Linked DNA regions of Metabacillus sp. B2-18. The protein of the gene in region 2 binds, or shares a complex with, the protein of the main gene of each other region. Links are inferred from orthologs where the notes say so. Each region holds a gene or a part of one and is shown on either strand. Other genes may lie near its edges. The genes, in order: dnaB and dnaG.

Evidence for each region.
Region 1: the proteins of dnaG (region 2) and dnaB are in contact, whole or in part, in a crystal structure (PDB 2R6A), measured with the Geobacillus stearothermophilus proteins. The link is inferred for Metabacillus sp. B2-18 from one-to-one orthologs. Residues at the interface, in WP_049624496.1 of Geobacillus stearothermophilus: Lys456, Leu457, Leu458, Pro459, Ala460, Asn463, Ala464, Leu467, Leu535, Leu536, Ile537, Ala538, Gln544, Glu545, Asp548, Tyr549, His552; in WP_033016901.1 of Geobacillus stearothermophilus: Ser13, Glu15, Ala16, Gln18, Glu91, Leu92, Asp94, Ala95, Val96, Pro97, Thr98, Ala99, Ala100, Asn101, Tyr104, Tyr105, Ile108.

Annotation. Positions count from the first base shown.
Region 1 is NZ_CP088245.1:5,112,044-5,120,622, forward strand. The notes cover bases 1-2,995. They hold dnaB (replicative DNA helicase), read right to left. Parts: upstream 2,176-2,995; coding sequence 826-2,175; downstream 1-825. Other genes in these bases: LPC09_RS25475 (adenylosuccinate synthase), read right to left, coding at 1-549; rplI (50S ribosomal protein L9), read right to left, coding at 2,394-2,840; LPC09_RS25490 (DHH family phosphoesterase), read right to left, coding at 2,837-2,995. In the rest of the region: more of LPC09_RS25490, read right to left, coding at 2,996-4,810; LPC09_RS25495 (YybS family protein), read right to left, coding at 4,851-5,786; rpsR (30S ribosomal protein S18), read right to left, coding at 6,086-6,325; ssb (single-stranded DNA-binding protein), read right to left, coding at 6,361-6,885; rpsF (30S ribosomal protein S6), read right to left, coding at 6,921-7,208; LPC09_RS25515 (IS1182 family transposase), read right to left, coding at 7,486-8,579. UniProt on the Escherichia coli protein: The main replicative DNA helicase, it participates in initiation and elongation during chromosome replication. Travels ahead of the DNA replisome, separating dsDNA into templates for DNA synthesis.
Region 2 is NZ_CP088245.1:3,458,943-3,467,384, forward strand. Bases 1-2,858 are described here. They hold dnaG (DNA primase), read right to left. Parts: upstream 2,414-2,858; coding sequence 587-2,413; downstream 1-586. Other genes in these bases: rpoD (RNA polymerase sigma factor RpoD), read right to left, coding at 1-463. Also shown: LPC09_RS17650 (pyruvate, water dikinase regulatory protein), read right to left, coding at 3,249-4,061; LPC09_RS17655 (transcriptional regulator CcpN), read right to left, coding at 4,095-4,724; glyS (glycine--tRNA ligase subunit beta), read right to left, coding at 5,049-7,112; glyQ (glycine--tRNA ligase subunit alpha), read right to left, coding at 7,105-7,995; DNA repair protein RecO, read right to left, coding at 8,380-8,442. UniProt on the Escherichia coli protein: RNA polymerase that catalyzes the synthesis of short RNA molecules used as primers for DNA polymerase during DNA replication.

The DNA.
Region 1 (8,579 bases), 1.7 Mb from region 2 along the record:
TTCTACTGTGAAGCCTTCTACTTCATAGAATTTTTCTAATAGACGATTTTTTTCTTGTAACGCACGAGATAATTTTTCTTCGAACGTATCACGCTCAAGCAGATCAGAAATACGAATTCCTACACGTGCAGCTTTGTCCATGTAAGCAGGTCCGATTCCTTTTTTCGTTGTACCAATTTTATTTGCACCTTTACGCTCTTCCTCTACCTCATCTAGTTTCAAGTGATATGGAAGAATAACATGTGCACGGTTGCTGATGCGTAAGTTATCTGTTGTGATTCCACGCTCATGTAAGTAAGCAAGTTCTTGTACAAGTGCTTTTGGATCGACAACCATTCCGTTTCCAATCACACAAATTTTATCTTTATAAAAAATCCCCGATGGAATTAGATGTAGCTTATATGTTTCTCCACCAAATTTAATTGTGTGACCAGCATTATTACCACCTTGATAACGAGCGATCACCTCTGCATTTTCAGAAAGGAAATCCGTAATCTTTCCTTTACCTTCATCTCCCCATTGAGTTCCAACAACTACTACTGAAGACATTCCGTGCACCTCCACTAATTTCGCACTATTCAAACATGTTTATTTTAACAGTCGTATTTTACAAAGTCAATGTAAATACGAACATTTATAAAAAATACGTAATATTTGTTCGTCATTTAATCACATTTTATAAAAGAAGAGCAGAATTTTGTTTAGTCATACTTTTATTTTTATTGTTTCCAATTAAATAGGAATAATGTTACTAGAAAAACTTTGCTTATAATCATTTTTTCTTACATAAAAAAAGAAGACCGTATTTTCTACGATCTTCTTCCTCTATGCGGCGCCGTCATCAAAACGCCGTTCAAGATTGACGAACTTATTATATTCTTTTACGAATGCTAACGAAACTGTCCCAACCGGACCGTTACGTTGCTTAGCAATAATAATTTCAATGATGTTTTTGTTTTCAGATTCCTTATCATAGTAATCGTCACGGTATAAGAAGGCAACAATATCGGCATCCTGCTCAATACTTCCTGATTCACGAATATCAGACATCATTGGTCGCTTATCTTGTCTTTGCTCAACACCACGAGATAGCTGAGAAAGTGCAATAACAGGAACTTTCAATTCACGAGCTAGTTCCTTAAGTGTACGAGAGATTTCAGATACCTCTTGTTGACGGTTATCGGTTCGACCATTACCTTGAATCAATTGAAGATAGTCAATAAGAACCATGCCTAGACCACTTTCTTGCTTTAGGCGACGGCACTTAGCACGGATGTCACCGACACGAATACCAGGAGTGTCATCGATATAGATTCCCGAGTCTGATAAACTACCCATTGCCATAGTTAGTTTACCCCAGTCTTCTGGTGTTAAAGAACCCGTTCTTAGCCTTTGTGCATCAATGTTTCCCTCTGCACAGAGCATCCTCATGACCAGCTGATCCGCACCCATCTCAAGACTAAAAATCGCAACATTTTCATCTGTTTTGGTTGCAACGTTTTGCGCAATATTTAAGGCAAATGCCGTTTTACCTACAGATGGACGTGCCGCAACGATGATTAAATCATTTCGTTGAAACCCAGCTGTCATTTTATCTAACTCAATAAATCCTGTTGGAATTCCTGTTACATCACCTTTACGATCATGTAATGTTTCAATATTATCATACGTTTGTACAAGAACATCTTTTATATTTTGGAAAGCACCAGCATTTTTTCGCTGTGCAACTTCCATAATTGTTTTTTCCGCCTCACCTAGGAGAACCTCAACCTCATCTTCTCTACTATATCCATCTTGTGCGATGGTTGTAGCTGTACGAATTAACCTTCTAAGGATTGATTTTTCTTCTACGATTTTAGCGTAATATTCAATGTTTGCAGCAGTTGGAACTGAGTTTGCTAAATCACTAAGATAAGAAACTCCTCCTACTTCTTCTAGTAAATTTACATCTGCTAACGCTGAAGTGATTGTTACAAGATCAACCGGCTCTCCTTTATCAGATAGGTCTAACATAGCATTGTAAATTTTTTGGTGTGATGCTCGATAGAAATCTTCTGGGATTAATAATTCTGATGTTACAGTAATAGATGATGGTTGGAGAAATATAGCTCCTAAAACAGCTTGTTCTGCTTCTATATTTTGTGGTGGTATACGATCACCAAGTACCTCGTTAATGATGATCACCGTCCTTCTACATTTATTATGAAAGTATAAATCTATTTATTATTATACACCTAAGTGCCATACTAAAGAATTGGGAAGTTTTATTTGCTTAGCTTGTTTCTTTTTAGAAAAAGCCTGTTTAACACTTTATTAAGTGTAAAAAAAAAGTGGCTAAGCTTCAAGATAAATTTCTCTCTTTCCACAAAACCACATCATTTTCCATAATTTACTTATTGTCCTTTAACCTGTACTTTAATCGTTGCATTTACTTCCGGATGCAGCTTTGCAGGTACATTTGTAAATCCTAAAGAGCGAATGCCATCAGGTAAATCCAGCTTACGTTTATCAATTTTAATATTATGTGATTTTTTCAGTTCATCTGCAATTTGCTTGCTTGTTACTGAACCAAATAAACGGCCGCCTTCACCAGATTTTGCTTGAATTTCAACTGTTAATTTTTCAAGAACATCCTTTAGCTGCTTCATTTGTTCTAGCTCTTCCACAGCTTCTTGCTCCTGTTTTTTCTTTTGAGCATTTAATGAGCTAATACTTGAATTTGTTGCTTCAACAGCTAATCCTTGTTTGATAAGGAAATTGTGAGCATATCCGTCTGCTACATTCTTAACTTCCCCTTTTTTCCCTTTACCTTTAACGTCTTTTAAAAAGATTACTTTCATGATTTGGTTCCTCCCTCTAAATAGTCTTCTAATGCTAATTTTAACTGTTTTTCGACTTCTTGTAATGTTGTATGCTCCAGCTGTGTTGCTGCATTTGTTAAATGGCCACCACCACCAAGTGCTTCCATAATAATCTGAACATTAATGTCACCAAGTGACCGGGCACTTATGCTTACAAACTCAGGGTTTCGTTTCGCAATAACAAATGATGCTTCAATTCCATTCATTGTTAATAATGTGTCTGCTGCTTGTGCAATTGTCACTTGCTCGTAAAATTCCTGCTCATCTGCCACAGTAATGGCAATGCCATCTTTAAATATAAATGCATGCTGGATAAGTTGAGCCCGCTTTACATAGCTATTGATATCTTCTTTTAGAAACTTTTGTACTAAAACTGTGTCTGCTCCTTTTGCTCTTAAATAAGAAGCTGCATCAAATGTACGTGAGCCTGTTCGAAGTGTAAAACTCTTTGTATCAACAATAATTCCTGCTAAAAGCGCGGTAGCCTCAATTATATTCATTTTAAGATGCTTTGGCTGATATTCAAGTAATTCGGTCACCAATTCTGCTGTAGACGAAGCATAGGGCTCCATATAAACAAGAATGGGATCTTTAATAAATTCTTCTCCACGTCGATGATGATCAATAACAATGACATGCTCACTTCTCATGAGCAATCGGTCATCAATGACTAATGATGGCTTATGTGTATCAACAACGATAAGCAGTGTTTCGTCTGTCATAATTTCGAGTGCTTGTTCTGGTGTGATAAATCTTGACCACAGTTCAGGGTGTAATTTAAGCTCTGCTAAAAGCTGTTCAACTCCAGAATCAGTTGCTTCCGGATCTAATACAATAAAGCCTTCTTTTCCATTAACCTGACAAACTTTAAGGATCCCGACCGCTGAGCCAATTGCATCCATATCCGGATACTTATGTCCCATAATCATAACCTTATCGCTTTCAGACACAATTTCTTTCAATGCATGTGATATGACACGGGCACGAACTCTGGTCCGCTTTTCCATCGGATTTGTTTTTCCTCCGAAGAACTTCACTTTTCCACTAGGCTGTTTGATGGCCACTTGATCTCCACCACGTCCTAATGCTAAATCTAAGCTCGATTGCGCCAGATCGCCAAGTTCCTGAAGTGAAGAAACACCTGATCCTATTCCAATACTTAAAGTTAATGATACGTTTTGAATAGCTGTTTTTTCACGAACTTCATCCAGGATTGAAAACTTAGTTTTTTCAAGTTTGGTTAAAATGTCTTCACTCAATACTCCGATAAATCTTTCAGATGAAGTTCTTTTAAGAAAAACACCATAATCCTTTGCCCATTTATTTAAGAGAGATGTTACCTCACTGTTAATGGCACTTCTTGATTGGTCATCCATCGCCTGGGTAACTTCATCATAATTATCTAAGAAAATAAATGCTAAAACTGTACGTTCATCTTCATATTGCTTTTCAATTTCAATTTGTTCGGTTACATCGAAGAAATACAATAGCCGTTCATCACGTTTAATAATGACCTTAAATTCTCGATCATGTAATGTAATCGTCTCTGATTCTACTTCCTGTTTTATTAATGGAACTAATGAATCAGCTACATCAAATAGGGATCTGCCAACAAGGGTATCCTCATCAAAGCAGGAGGTCATAAAAGGATTTGTCCACTCAATTTGATATTGATCATTGAAAAGCAAAATCCCAATTGGCATTTCCATTAAAGCCTCTTCACCGACTTTTTTCAATCGGTATGAAAGAGTTGTAATATATTCTTTCATTTCTGTTCTAAAGTCTTTTATTGCTTTATTAATAAAATAAAAAGCAATTGCAAGACAAGTAAGAAGGATGGTTCCTATCAACCAATTATAGAAAAATAGAAGAAGTACGGCTATCACTGTTACGCCAATTAATGCATAAATGGGATAACGGATGAATGGCTTTTCATAAAAACTTGGCATTTTGTTCTCATCAACTCCTCGCAACAGTGATTACAATATCTTACTTTTTCTGTATTTTCCTACGGAGAGGAAAGCCTAAATCAATTATACCTAAGATTCTAATAAGATAAAGGAATATTGGGATGATTAATGAAGCAATTAAAATGACGACAGGAATTGCTTTTGCCCAGCCCTTGACATATGAATAGAAAAACACAAAGGAATATCCTTGCATTAGCACAAAAAATTGCAAAATAAAATAAAGATTTAAAACAGCCATAAAAAGAAAACTGTCTTGGTCGAGATTTACCATTAATAATATAGAGCTAATTAAATAGTACCAAATGATACTTGTCGGTAATCTCCATTCACGGAAGGGTTTTAAAGGTGCTAACTCAAATCTAAGTCTTTTTAAAATCGGGACAGAAATGAGATGGGTGATAACAGCAAAAACCATACCTGTTGTAACAAATAAAGTCGGTATTAATGTCGTAATATAGCCCATTCCTTCTTCAAGCTGTTCAAACTGCTGATTCATCTGTCCACTTGCATCAAAAGATTGCAAAATTGCTTTTGATTGCTGAATTGAGTCTTTAAACAGTTCAATAGAGTCTTGAATAAAGTCTATATTTAGAAAAACAATTGACCCAATATAAGATACAATAATACTAAATGTATAAGCTAAGCTACCTCCGACCAATACACCCATTGTTTGTTTCTTTTTATAAAAATAACCCATCACCATACCGCTCAAGCCAAACATAAGTGCTAATAAAATATTAGTAATAGATCCGAATAAAACTGATAGGATACTTCCTGCCAATACGAGCATAAGCGTAGTGGATAAGCTATGCCTTATTGTAAAAATAATAAATGGCAGAGGGAGAACAAAAAGGGCAAGTATCCCAATAATCGGTGCATATTTTGCTACAAGCATTAGCACAATAAAAAGTGCTAATAAAACAGCCCCTTCTGTTATAGCATTTGTTTTCCTCACAACTTCACCTCTTTTAAGAAAAAACATCCTTTAAGCTAGGAATTTAGCTCTGTTTAGTATTTCATATCGTTTGTTAATTTATTGCTCTTTTCACAAACTTACACTTTTCCTGGTAGACAAACCTGTTCAGTTTGTTCAAATATAATGTGTTACAGTATTATGTATAGAAAACGTGTACATACAGTTCTAACCTAAATTTTAGTCTTGATCGCGGTGTATTCACAAGTTCTTTTTAAAGATAAATATGACGAAAAAAGCACAGAAAGGATTAAACAATCCATCTCTGTGCTTTTCTTTTATTATTCACCAGCAACATATGGTAATAAAGCCATTTGACGAGCTCTTTTGATAGCTACAGTCAATTTACGTTGGTATTTAGCGCTTGTACCTGTTACACGACGTGGTAAAATTTTACCACGCTCAGATACGAATTTTTTTAGTAAATCAACATCTTTATAATCGATGTGAGTGATACCATTTGATGTGAAGAAACACACCTTACGACGTTTTGCACGTCCACCTTTACGTCCGCCTGCCATGATCAATTTCCTCCCTTCTATTTACAATTCATCTATTAAAACGGTAAATCATCGTCAGATATATCAATAGGTTTTCCATCATTTGCAAATGGATCGTCATCAAAGCTTGTACGACCTTGATTACGTTGATTTTGATCTGAACCGAATGGATTTTGATTGCCAGAATTCTCTTGGTACCCACCAAAGTTGTTATTGTTGTTGTAGTTATTGTTACCGCCACCGGCACCGCCGCCACTTGCTCCTCTTGGCTCTAGGAATTGGACACTTTCTGCAACAACTTCTGTTACATAAACTCGTTTTCCAGTTTGATCTTCATAGCTACGTGACTGTAAACGACCGTCAACTCCTGCAAGACTACCTTTTTTAAGGAAGTTCGCAACATTTTCGGCTTGTTTACGCCAAATCACACAGTTAAGAAAATCAGCTTCTCTTTCACCCTGTTGGTTTGTAAACGTACGGTTTACTGCAAGAGTAAAGGTAGCAACAGCTACTCCACTTGGTGTGTATCGCAAATCTGGATCTTTTGTTAGTCTTCCAACTAATACAACTCGATTCAACATCAGAACCATCCTTTTTTGACTATCTTATCTATTAATTAGTCTTCTTTTTTAATAACGATGTGGCGAATGATATCTTCGCTGATTTTCGCTAAACGATCGAATTCTTGAACAGCTTCAGCTGCAGAGTTAACTTGAAGAAGCATGTAGTAGCCATCACGGAAATCATTGATTTCGTATGCTAGGCGACGTTTGCCCCACTCTTTCGCTTCTGTTACTTCCGCACCATTCTCAGATAAAACGTTATTGAAACGCTCAACTAAAGCTTTCTTAGCTTCATCTTCAATGTTTGGGCGGATGATGTACATAACTTCGTACTTTCTCATCATCTTACACCTCCTTTTGGTCTAAACGGCCCATAAATGGGCAAGGAGCAATTAAATAAATAAATTACTCACAATTAGGTATTATAACGAATAATTAGTGAAAGTGCAAGTTCAAATAACTCATAATCCTAAAAAAGCCCACGACAGAGAGGAGGCCACTGAAAATCTGACGATTTTAAAGATTATTCATGTGAGTTTAAAAAGAGCCGACTTTTTTTCCTTTTTTAGGAATTAAAGTCGGCTCTTTCTTTGCATTAGCCACATATTTTCTCTAATTTTACCCTAGTAGCTTTAGAATTCTTTTAATGTTTACCGTAAATATAGCCATGGCGCCTTGCAACTCCATGCTAATTAGACCCGAGGATTTTGCCACATTATACCCGTGTCTGTGTTTTAATTCACTATTTTTCGCTTCAATTTTATAACGCTCTTTAGACTTTTCCTTAAAATATACACTTTTCTGGAATTGTGCTTGGGATGAATGTTGATCAGACTTAAGGGAAACAGAATATGTTTTACTTTTGGCTCCCTCTTTGTAGCACCCTTCTCTGAAAGGACATCTCTTGCATTTTTCAACATTAAAATAGTAGGTATCAACTTGGTTTTTGCCTACTCCTTTTTTACCTTGCCTAGCTTTCCGTACAGCCATATGCCCTGCCTTGCAGACATACATGCCCGCATCCTTATTGAATTCAAATTCATCCTCTTTTTTTCGGGTACCCTGAGTTATGGAAGGATTTAATTTTGAGACCAGTTTAATTCCATTTTCCTTACTATATTGAATGTTGTCTTTCTCAGAATACGCAGTATCCCCAATAACCGTTTCAATTTCCATTCCTGCATCTATACTTTTCTCAACAAGTGTCTGTAGCTCTTTTCCATCATTTTTTTCTCCGGTTGTAATCGTTGCGGCTGTAATAATTCGCTCTTCACTCATCGCCAGATGAGTTTTATAGCCAAAGAATGATGAGTCAGCTGCTTTGTGTCCGACTTTGGCATCTAGATCATTCATGGACTGTAGCTGTTCGATATCATCTGCAACGGCTTCTTTCAGGAGATTAAGATGTTCCTTGACTTTTGGATACTCTAAAAGGCTTTCTTCCTTTTCAATCACTTCAATGAGCTCTTGGGAATAAGTAATCTCATCTTCAAGTAGATCATTGTTTGGCTTTACGGGGAATTTCTTCTTCATACTCTCGTTAATTTTATAAATTGCTTTTCTGAGGTTTTTGGAGCGCTCCATTAGTATTTCTTTTGGAGTCATTTGATTATATCTCGCCTTTGTATGGGTGGCATCTACAATAATGGACTTGCTTTTAATAATCTCTTTCTCAATGGCAATCTCCACTGTCTTATTGATAAGCATGTCTA
Region 2 (8,442 bases):
GACCAACATAGCGCTTAGCAATACTAACTACTAAACGAAGGTTAGCTTCAGCAAGTCTACGCTTTGCTTCTTCATCGCCTTCCTCAATACGCTTAGCTAAATTAATTTCTTCATTAGCTGATAATAAATCAACACGGCCAATTTCTTTCAGATACATTCTTACAGGGTCATTTATTTTAACTCCAGGTGGAACACTTAAGTCATTTAAATCAAATTCTTCTTCCTTAGCAAGATCTTGAATATTTGGATCAGCATCTTCACCTGCTTCACCAATTAGTTCAACACCTTGTTCACCAAGAAACTCATAATACTCATCCATTTGGTCTGATTCGATTTCAAAGTTAGACATACGTTCTGCAATTTCTTCATACGTCAAAACTCCACGTTTTTTCCCAATTTCAGTTAACTGATCTTTCACCTGTTCAAAGGTTACTTCTGTTTCATGGGTTTGTTTATCAGCCATAGGATCCCCTCCTTCCAGACTTACCATCGTAAGAAAAGCATTTGGATTACTGTTTTTTTGTTAGTATTCCTATATTTAAGATGATTTGGACTTTAATGAACCACATCATCAATTGCTTACTTATTATGATTTTAGAGCTTGTTTTAATTGAATAATTTCCATTGCAATTTGAGCTGCTTCTGTAAATTGCTTGTTTCGTTCAGCTTCATTTTTTTCAACTTCTTTTTCTTTTATCATTAACATTTTTTGATGATTCAACACCTGTTTTATATAATCTGATAACTCCTGTTCACTTACTTCAGAGTTTAAGGTGATCATCGCAATGTTGGATACGGTATGTTGTAATTCAGGATTTGGTAATCTAGAAAGAAAAGAACTTACATTTTCTTCATTTCCTTCCTCATAAAAACCATATAAATAAGTAACAATTGCCTTGTGTTCTTCAATATTAAACTGAAGACCAAGCCGATCTAGTACCTTTTCAGCAATATCTTTACTTCTTAGCATATGTGCTATCAACAATCTTTCAGCCGTATGAAATGCTGGTAATAACCGTTTAGATTGAATAGGCACTCTTTTGGGCTGCTGCTGAGACATTTTGTTTTGCTGCTGCAGAGGCTGCTGCTTACTTATTTGTTTTTCCTTTTGAAATGTTTGCTCCTTCAATACATCCATTGATAAATCAAATTCCGAGGATAATTGTTTTAAGTAAATTTCTTTTTCAACAGCATTCTCTATTCTAGATAGTTCGGAAAGAACAGAATCTATATACTGAAGTCTTTCCCCCTCATTATGAAGATTTTTGCCTCTTCGATAATAAGTCATCTTAAACGTCATAATCGGTACACTTGCCCCTATTACATCATGTTTAAACTTCTCTTCTCCGAACTTTTTGATGTAGTCATCAGGGTCCATACCATCTGGAATCATCGCAACTTTTATGTTACATCCTGCTGCCTTTAATATCTTAGAGGCTCTCATTGTTGCCTCAATTCCAGCAGAATCAGAATCATAACATATTATAACTTCAGACACATTTCTTCGTATGATTTTTGCCTGTTCTTCTGTTAGAGATGTTCCCATCGTTGCAATGGCCTGTTGTACTCCAGCACGTGTTGATGAAATAACATCTGCAAATCCTTCAAATAGGACAACTTGTTGATTTTTACGAATATGTAATCTTGCACGGTGAAAATTATAAAGCAGCTTGCTTTTATTAAAAATTTTCGTCTCTGGGCTATTTAAGTATTTTGGTTTTTCGTCACCAAGCACTCTTCCGGAAAAGGCAATTGTATTACCATGATGATCCATAATCGGGAACATGATTCGATTCCTAAAACGATCAAAGAATTCGTTGTCAGAGTTGTTTTTTTTAACAAGTAACCCTGCTTCCTCCATTAATGATAGGTCAAACCCTCTTTTATCTAAGAACTTTGATATAAAATCCCAAGAATCTAAAGAATAACCAATTTCAAATGCATCGATTGTTTCTTTTGTAAATCCTCTGTTCAGTAAGTAATCTAAAGCAGGTTGACCTTCCTTTGTATTTACTAACAAATGGTGGTAAAATTTCTTTAACAGCTCATGTGCTTCGACCATTTTGTCTGTACTTTTCGAAGCAACTTTCCCTTGATTTTGATCAACTGGCGAAATGGAAGGCAAATCGATTCCAGCCTTGTCTGCTAAATGCTGTGCTGCTTCTATAAATGTATATCCCTCATGTTGCATAAGAAAAGAATAGACATTACCTCCAGCACCACATCCAAAGCAATGGAATATTTGCTTATCAGCTGAAACAGAGAACGAAGGTGACTTTTCACCATGAAATGGACATAACCCAAAATAGTTCCGTCCTTGTTTCTTCAATTGAACATATTCACTTATCACATCAACAATGTCAGAAGTTCTTTGTATTTTTTCGAGTAATTCCTCGGGAATTCGATTTCCCATGCTAACAACTCCGTATTACAGATATTCGATATTTATTCAAGTTCTCCTGCATGTTTCGACAAAATTTTTTCTAAATTTGTGATAAAATTTAAAGTATCATCATCTGTAAACTTTTTTGGACCTTTCGTATATTTGCCACTTTTTCTTTCCACAGCAGACAAATATCGAAATTGAAGAGCTGTATCAATATTAGCTTCAGTATATCGTTTTCCCCTTGGGGTAATAAAAATAACATCTTTTCTTATTAATAAGCCCGCTAACCCAATGTCTTGCGAAATAACAATGTCGTTTTTATTGACGTGGTTTATTATGTATAAATCAGCTTCTTCTTTACCCGTGTCAACAAAAACCCATTCCATAAGTATTACCTGTTGTATGGTTATAAGAAGCAACAAATATGACATGAATGTTATACTTTCCCGCAAGATCCATAATTTCCACTTTAACTGGACATGCATCAGCATCTACATAATTTTTTTTATTTTTTTCGTCATATTTCTCTATTCTACATCACTCCGAAAATTCCTTCTTATTTCACACCTTTGATCGTTTACTATTCAAGAGAACTTTCTAAAATTCCTTTTGTCGAAAATTTTTTTATATAATATCTTGACAGTTTACAATTAATAGTTTATTCCCATATGTCAAGTTCTAAACCTAAAAAAAGTATTTTTTATCACAATTTTTTATTATAATACAAAGGTTCATAAATTTCTATTGTTTTTTTGTCGTAATCAATCGTAAAATATCACCATTTGACAAATGAAACCAAGAACACGAAGGAAAAGGATGACTATTACAGCCACCCCTTGGAATTTATTCCCTTTCCTAATCTTTAATTTTGGTTATTCATAAAGTTAGCAATAATATTTGCTGTTTCCTCAACCGCCTTATTTGATACATCCACAACCTTACAGCCTATTTTGTCTACCACTTTATCAAAATAATTCAATTCCTCTTTAATGCGATCGATATTTGCATAAAAGGCCTCATCATTTAAGCCTAATGATTTTAACCTTTCTTTACGGATATTGTTTAATTTCTCCGGCATGATACGCAATCCGATACATTTTTGTGCTGAGACCTTATAAAGCTCTTCAGGTGGCTCTACTTCTGGAACAATCGGTACATTTGCCACTTTGAACCGCTTATGAGCTAAATACTGAGAAAGTGGAGTTTTAGAAGTCCTTGACACACCTATTAAAACAATATCAGCCTTTAGTATTCCTCTTGGGTCACGGCCATCATCGTATTTAACAGCAAATTCAATAGCTTCAACCTTTTTAAAATAATCATCGTCTAACTTTCGTACTCTTCCTGGCTCATATTTTGCAGTTATCCCATAAGAAGTTTCCATCTTATCAATAAGGGGACCAATGATGTCATAATAAACAACACCTTGTCTTGTTGCTTCTTCAATGAGAAATTCTCTTAATTCTGGTACAACTAATGTGAAGCACACAATAGCTTTTTCCTGCTTTGCCAACGAAAGAACCTCAATAATTGTTCCTCTATCCTCAACGTAGGGAATTCTTTTGATTTTCGTATTTGCTGATGCTCCATTAAATTGACTTGCCGCTGCCTTAACTACTAGTTCAGCAGTTTCACCTACAGAGTCCGAAACTACATAAATCAATTGATAACTCATATTCTATTCCCCATTTCAACAGTTAGCTATATATTATTCATTAAGAAAGCTAACAAGTATTTTCGTCATATTTGTTTTCGTAATTCTCCCAATAACTTCAAGACCTTGCTCTGTATCTTTTACAACTGGTAAACCGTCAATTTGTTTTTCTATGAGAACTTGAGCTACGTCTATAATATAATCTTCAGGCCTACAAACAGTTATATTTGGCATTCGTGTCATGATAATGTTTACCGGGATCGTCGTAAGTTCCTGCTTTCCAATGCTTGTTCGAAGTAAATCCTTTCGAGAAAGAACTCCTATTAAGTGCGATTGTTCATCAACTACAAATAGTGTTCCAACATCTTCTAGGAACATCATACAAATGGCATCATAAACAGAAACATTAACATTTACAACAATTGGAATGGACTGATAGTCTTTAACTTGAAGACCCTTTAGCTCTTCCATAATCAAATGGGTATTTGTTTTACCTGTGAAATAATATCCTACACGTGGTCGTGCCTCTAGATATCCAGCCATTGTCAAAATAGCTAGATCCGGACGAAGAGTAGCTCTCGTTAAGTTCAATTGATCAGCAATTTGTTCACCTGTAATTGGACCATTAGCTTTAACGATTTCAACAATTTGTTCTTGCCTTTTATTTAATTCTATAAGACTCACCGCCTTACTATTAGATATGTATTATTTCATTATGGCTTTTCCAAACATTTTGCAAGGTTGCTCATTTCCGCTAAATCAACCTTATACAGCGGTTCAAAGAACCTCTTAATAAGAACAATCTATATGAGATCTTAATTAATATAATAACATTAAACCTCATGTGTATAACACATTAAAAAATCAAATAAAACTTCAAATGGATTTATCCATATGTCGATTATATACTATCTACCTATAATGAAAAGATATTGTTTCCGCTTTAATACCTTTGTATCTAAAGAAAAAGGGCTGACAAAGTTAAGTCAGTCCCTTCATATTTGATCATTACTTTACTAAAATGACATTCATTTTTGCAAAGGATTCTATTAATTGAGATAGTTTGACCATTTGAGCCAGACGATTCGCCTTTACATTTTCATCATCTGACATTACCATTGTATGATCAAAATAATCAATAATTACCGGTTTCAATTCTGCTAAAATACCATAATTTTCTCGGATCTTTTCTACAGTTTTAAAGTTGTTTAACTGTTCAACCGCTTGAAGATATGCCTTATAAAGTGATCTCTCATGTTCACTTTCAAATAACTCTTCGTTAATATCTAAGTTATTCCCTTTTTTAGCAATATTCATCACACGAGCCAGTGCTTCAACAGTTTCTTTAAATTCAGGTTCAACCGAAGCCTCTTGAAGAACTTTAGCACGTGCAACAAGTGAATTTACTTCAAGTATAGATGATTCTAAAACTGCATCGTTTAAGTCATAACGAATGTTTTCTTCAGCTAAACGATATTTTAATCTTAGTCTAAAGAATGATTGTAATTCTTCTTTCGCTTCAGTAGAACCTTTATCACCATAAAAAGATAGTGCTAGCTCAAATAACTCCGGCAAAGCAATTGTCCATTGCTTCGATAAAAGAATTTGAATAATTCCGCTTGCCTGCCTTCTTAAAGCATACGGGTCCTGTGACCCGGTTGGGATTTTGCCAATGGAGAAAAATCCAACAATTGTGTCTAATTTGTCTGCTAATGCAACAATTGCCCCAACATTTGAAGCAGGTGCTGCATCCTCAGCGTGCCTCGGCATATAGTGTTCGTTAATAGCTCTAGATACTTCTTCCGTTTCACCGCTTAGTCTCGCATACTTTTCACCAATTTTCCCTTGAAGCTCAGGGAACTCATATACCATATGTGTAACCAAGTCAAACTTACAAATAGACGCAGCTCTTTCCACGTCTTGCTTTTCATTTGAAGGTACTTGAAGTAGGTCTGCTAATTTGCCAGAAAGGCTTACAATTCGTTTCACCTTTTCTCCTAAAGTTCCTAACTCCTCATGGAAAACAATTTTATCAAGTTTTTTTACGGCATCCCCAATATTGAGTTTCTGATCTTCTTTATAGAAGAAATTTGCATCAGAAAGGCGCGCACGTAACACTTTTTCATTACCTCTTGCAACATTTTCAAGATGGTTTTGATCACCGTTTCTTACCGTAATAAAATAAGGCTGTAATTCTCCGGCTTTGCTTCTTACCGGGAAATAACGCTGATGCTCCTTCATCGTTGTAACCAACACTTCATCTGGTAACGATAAATATTCTTGTTCAAACTTACCAAACAAAGCGGTTGGGTATTCAACAAGATTGTTTACTTCCTCTAACAGGTCCTCATCAACCGGGATGACCCAGTTATGTTCTTGTTCGAGATCTGATAGCTGCTGACTTATTGCTTCTTTTCTTTTTACAGGATTTGCAATGACGAATTGTTCTAGTAATACTGTTTCATACAATGAAGGCATCGCAATTTCAACTTTCTCTCCTAGAAAACGATGACCATATGTATATGAATCTGTTTTTACCCCAGTAATTTCAAAAGGAATCACTTCTTGTCCAAATAAGGCTACAAGCCATTTAATTGGTCGGATATATCGTAATTCCTGGCTTCCCCAACGCATGTTTTTTGGGAATGTTAATCCCGTTATTAATTGTTTAGCCTCTGTTAATAATGTTTTTGCTTCTATTCCTTTTGTAAATTTTTGAACGTGAACATATTCAACGCCATTAATTTCCTTAAAGTAGATATCCTCAATAGAAGCACCTTGTCCTTTTGTAAAGCCTATTGCAGCTTTTGACCAGTTGCCATTCTCATCAAGAGCAATCTTTTTAGCAGGTCCTTTTGCTTCTTCTTCAATATCTGGCTGTTTTTCTAGCACATCTTTTATTAATACAGCTATACGACGGGGAGTGGAATACGTTCTCACTTCGCCATGTGATAATTGTTTTTCATCAAGCCATTTTGTTAATTTGTCTGCAAATTGATTCATTGCATCTGTCACATAATGTGCAGGCACTTCTTCTAAACCAATCTCTAATAATAAATCTTTCTTACTCATGATTTACTCCTCCTTCCTGTTGTAACATAGGGAAGCCTAATTTTTCGCGTTCTTCATAAAATGTTTTTGCGACTTTTCTAGCTAAGTTTCTTACACGGCCGATATAGCCTGTTCGCTCAGTAACAGAGATCGCTCCTTTTGCATCTAAAAGATTAAATGTATGAGAGCATTTTAAAACATAATCATATGCAGGATGGACAAGACCCTCATCCATCTGTCTCATCGCTTCTTTTTCATAGGTAGAGAACAGATGAAAAAGCATATCCGTATCAGATGTTTCAAAGGTATATTTTGAATGCTCATACTCAGGCATTAAAAAGATATCGCGCACTGTGTATCCATCCGTCCACTCTAAGTCAAATACATTTTCTTTATCTTGAATATAAGATGCCAGCCTTTCAATACCATACGTAATTTCAGCTGAAACTGGCTTACATTCTAACCCGCCAACTTGCTGGAAATAAGTAAATTGAGTGATTTCCATTCCATCTAACCATACTTCCCAACCTAAACCAGCACATCCAAGTGAAGGGTTTTCCCAGTTATCCTCAACAAAGCGAATATCATGCTCTAATGGATTAATTCCTAATGCACGTAACGAATCAAGGTAAAGCTCTTGAATATTGTCTGGTGAAGGCTTCATTATCACTTGAAATTGATGGTGTTGATAAAGTCTGTTAGGGTTTTCCCCATAACGTCCATCAGCGGGTCTTCTAGATGGTTCAACATAAGCCACCTTCCATGGCTCTGGTCCAATACTTCTTAAGAACGTATAAGGACTCATAGTACCTGCACCTTTCTCAGTATCATATGCTTGCATAAGCACACAGCCTTGATCAGACCAATGCTTTTGCAATGTTAGAATCATATTTTGAATATTCATCTTCATAAACCTCCATTATTTTTTAAAAAACAAGTTTTTGCTCTAGGGTTAAACGGCCTGGCTTATGTGATGTTTCTATTAAATACTAGAAGTACACCAGTTTTGGTAACACTCTTTAAAATTAAAAAAGCTCCCGTCCCTATGTCAAACTAATGACATAGGGACGGGAGCTAGCCCGCGGTTCCACCCTAATTGCTTATATGTATAAGCCACTTTAAATTAGTATGCTCCAGAATGCCTTTCATTACGGATCAATCCTTAGCTTTCACCATCCTAAGGTCGCTATCATTGAGGTTTCGTAATTACTTCTTTCCTTCAACGCAACAATTGTTAAATTATATTTGCATCTTAATTGAAAATTGTTCTAATGTCAACAACGTCCTTCTATAACTTTCCCTTTAAAGAATCCATTTGATCTAAAAAACGCTTTGATTTAATTGTAAGACC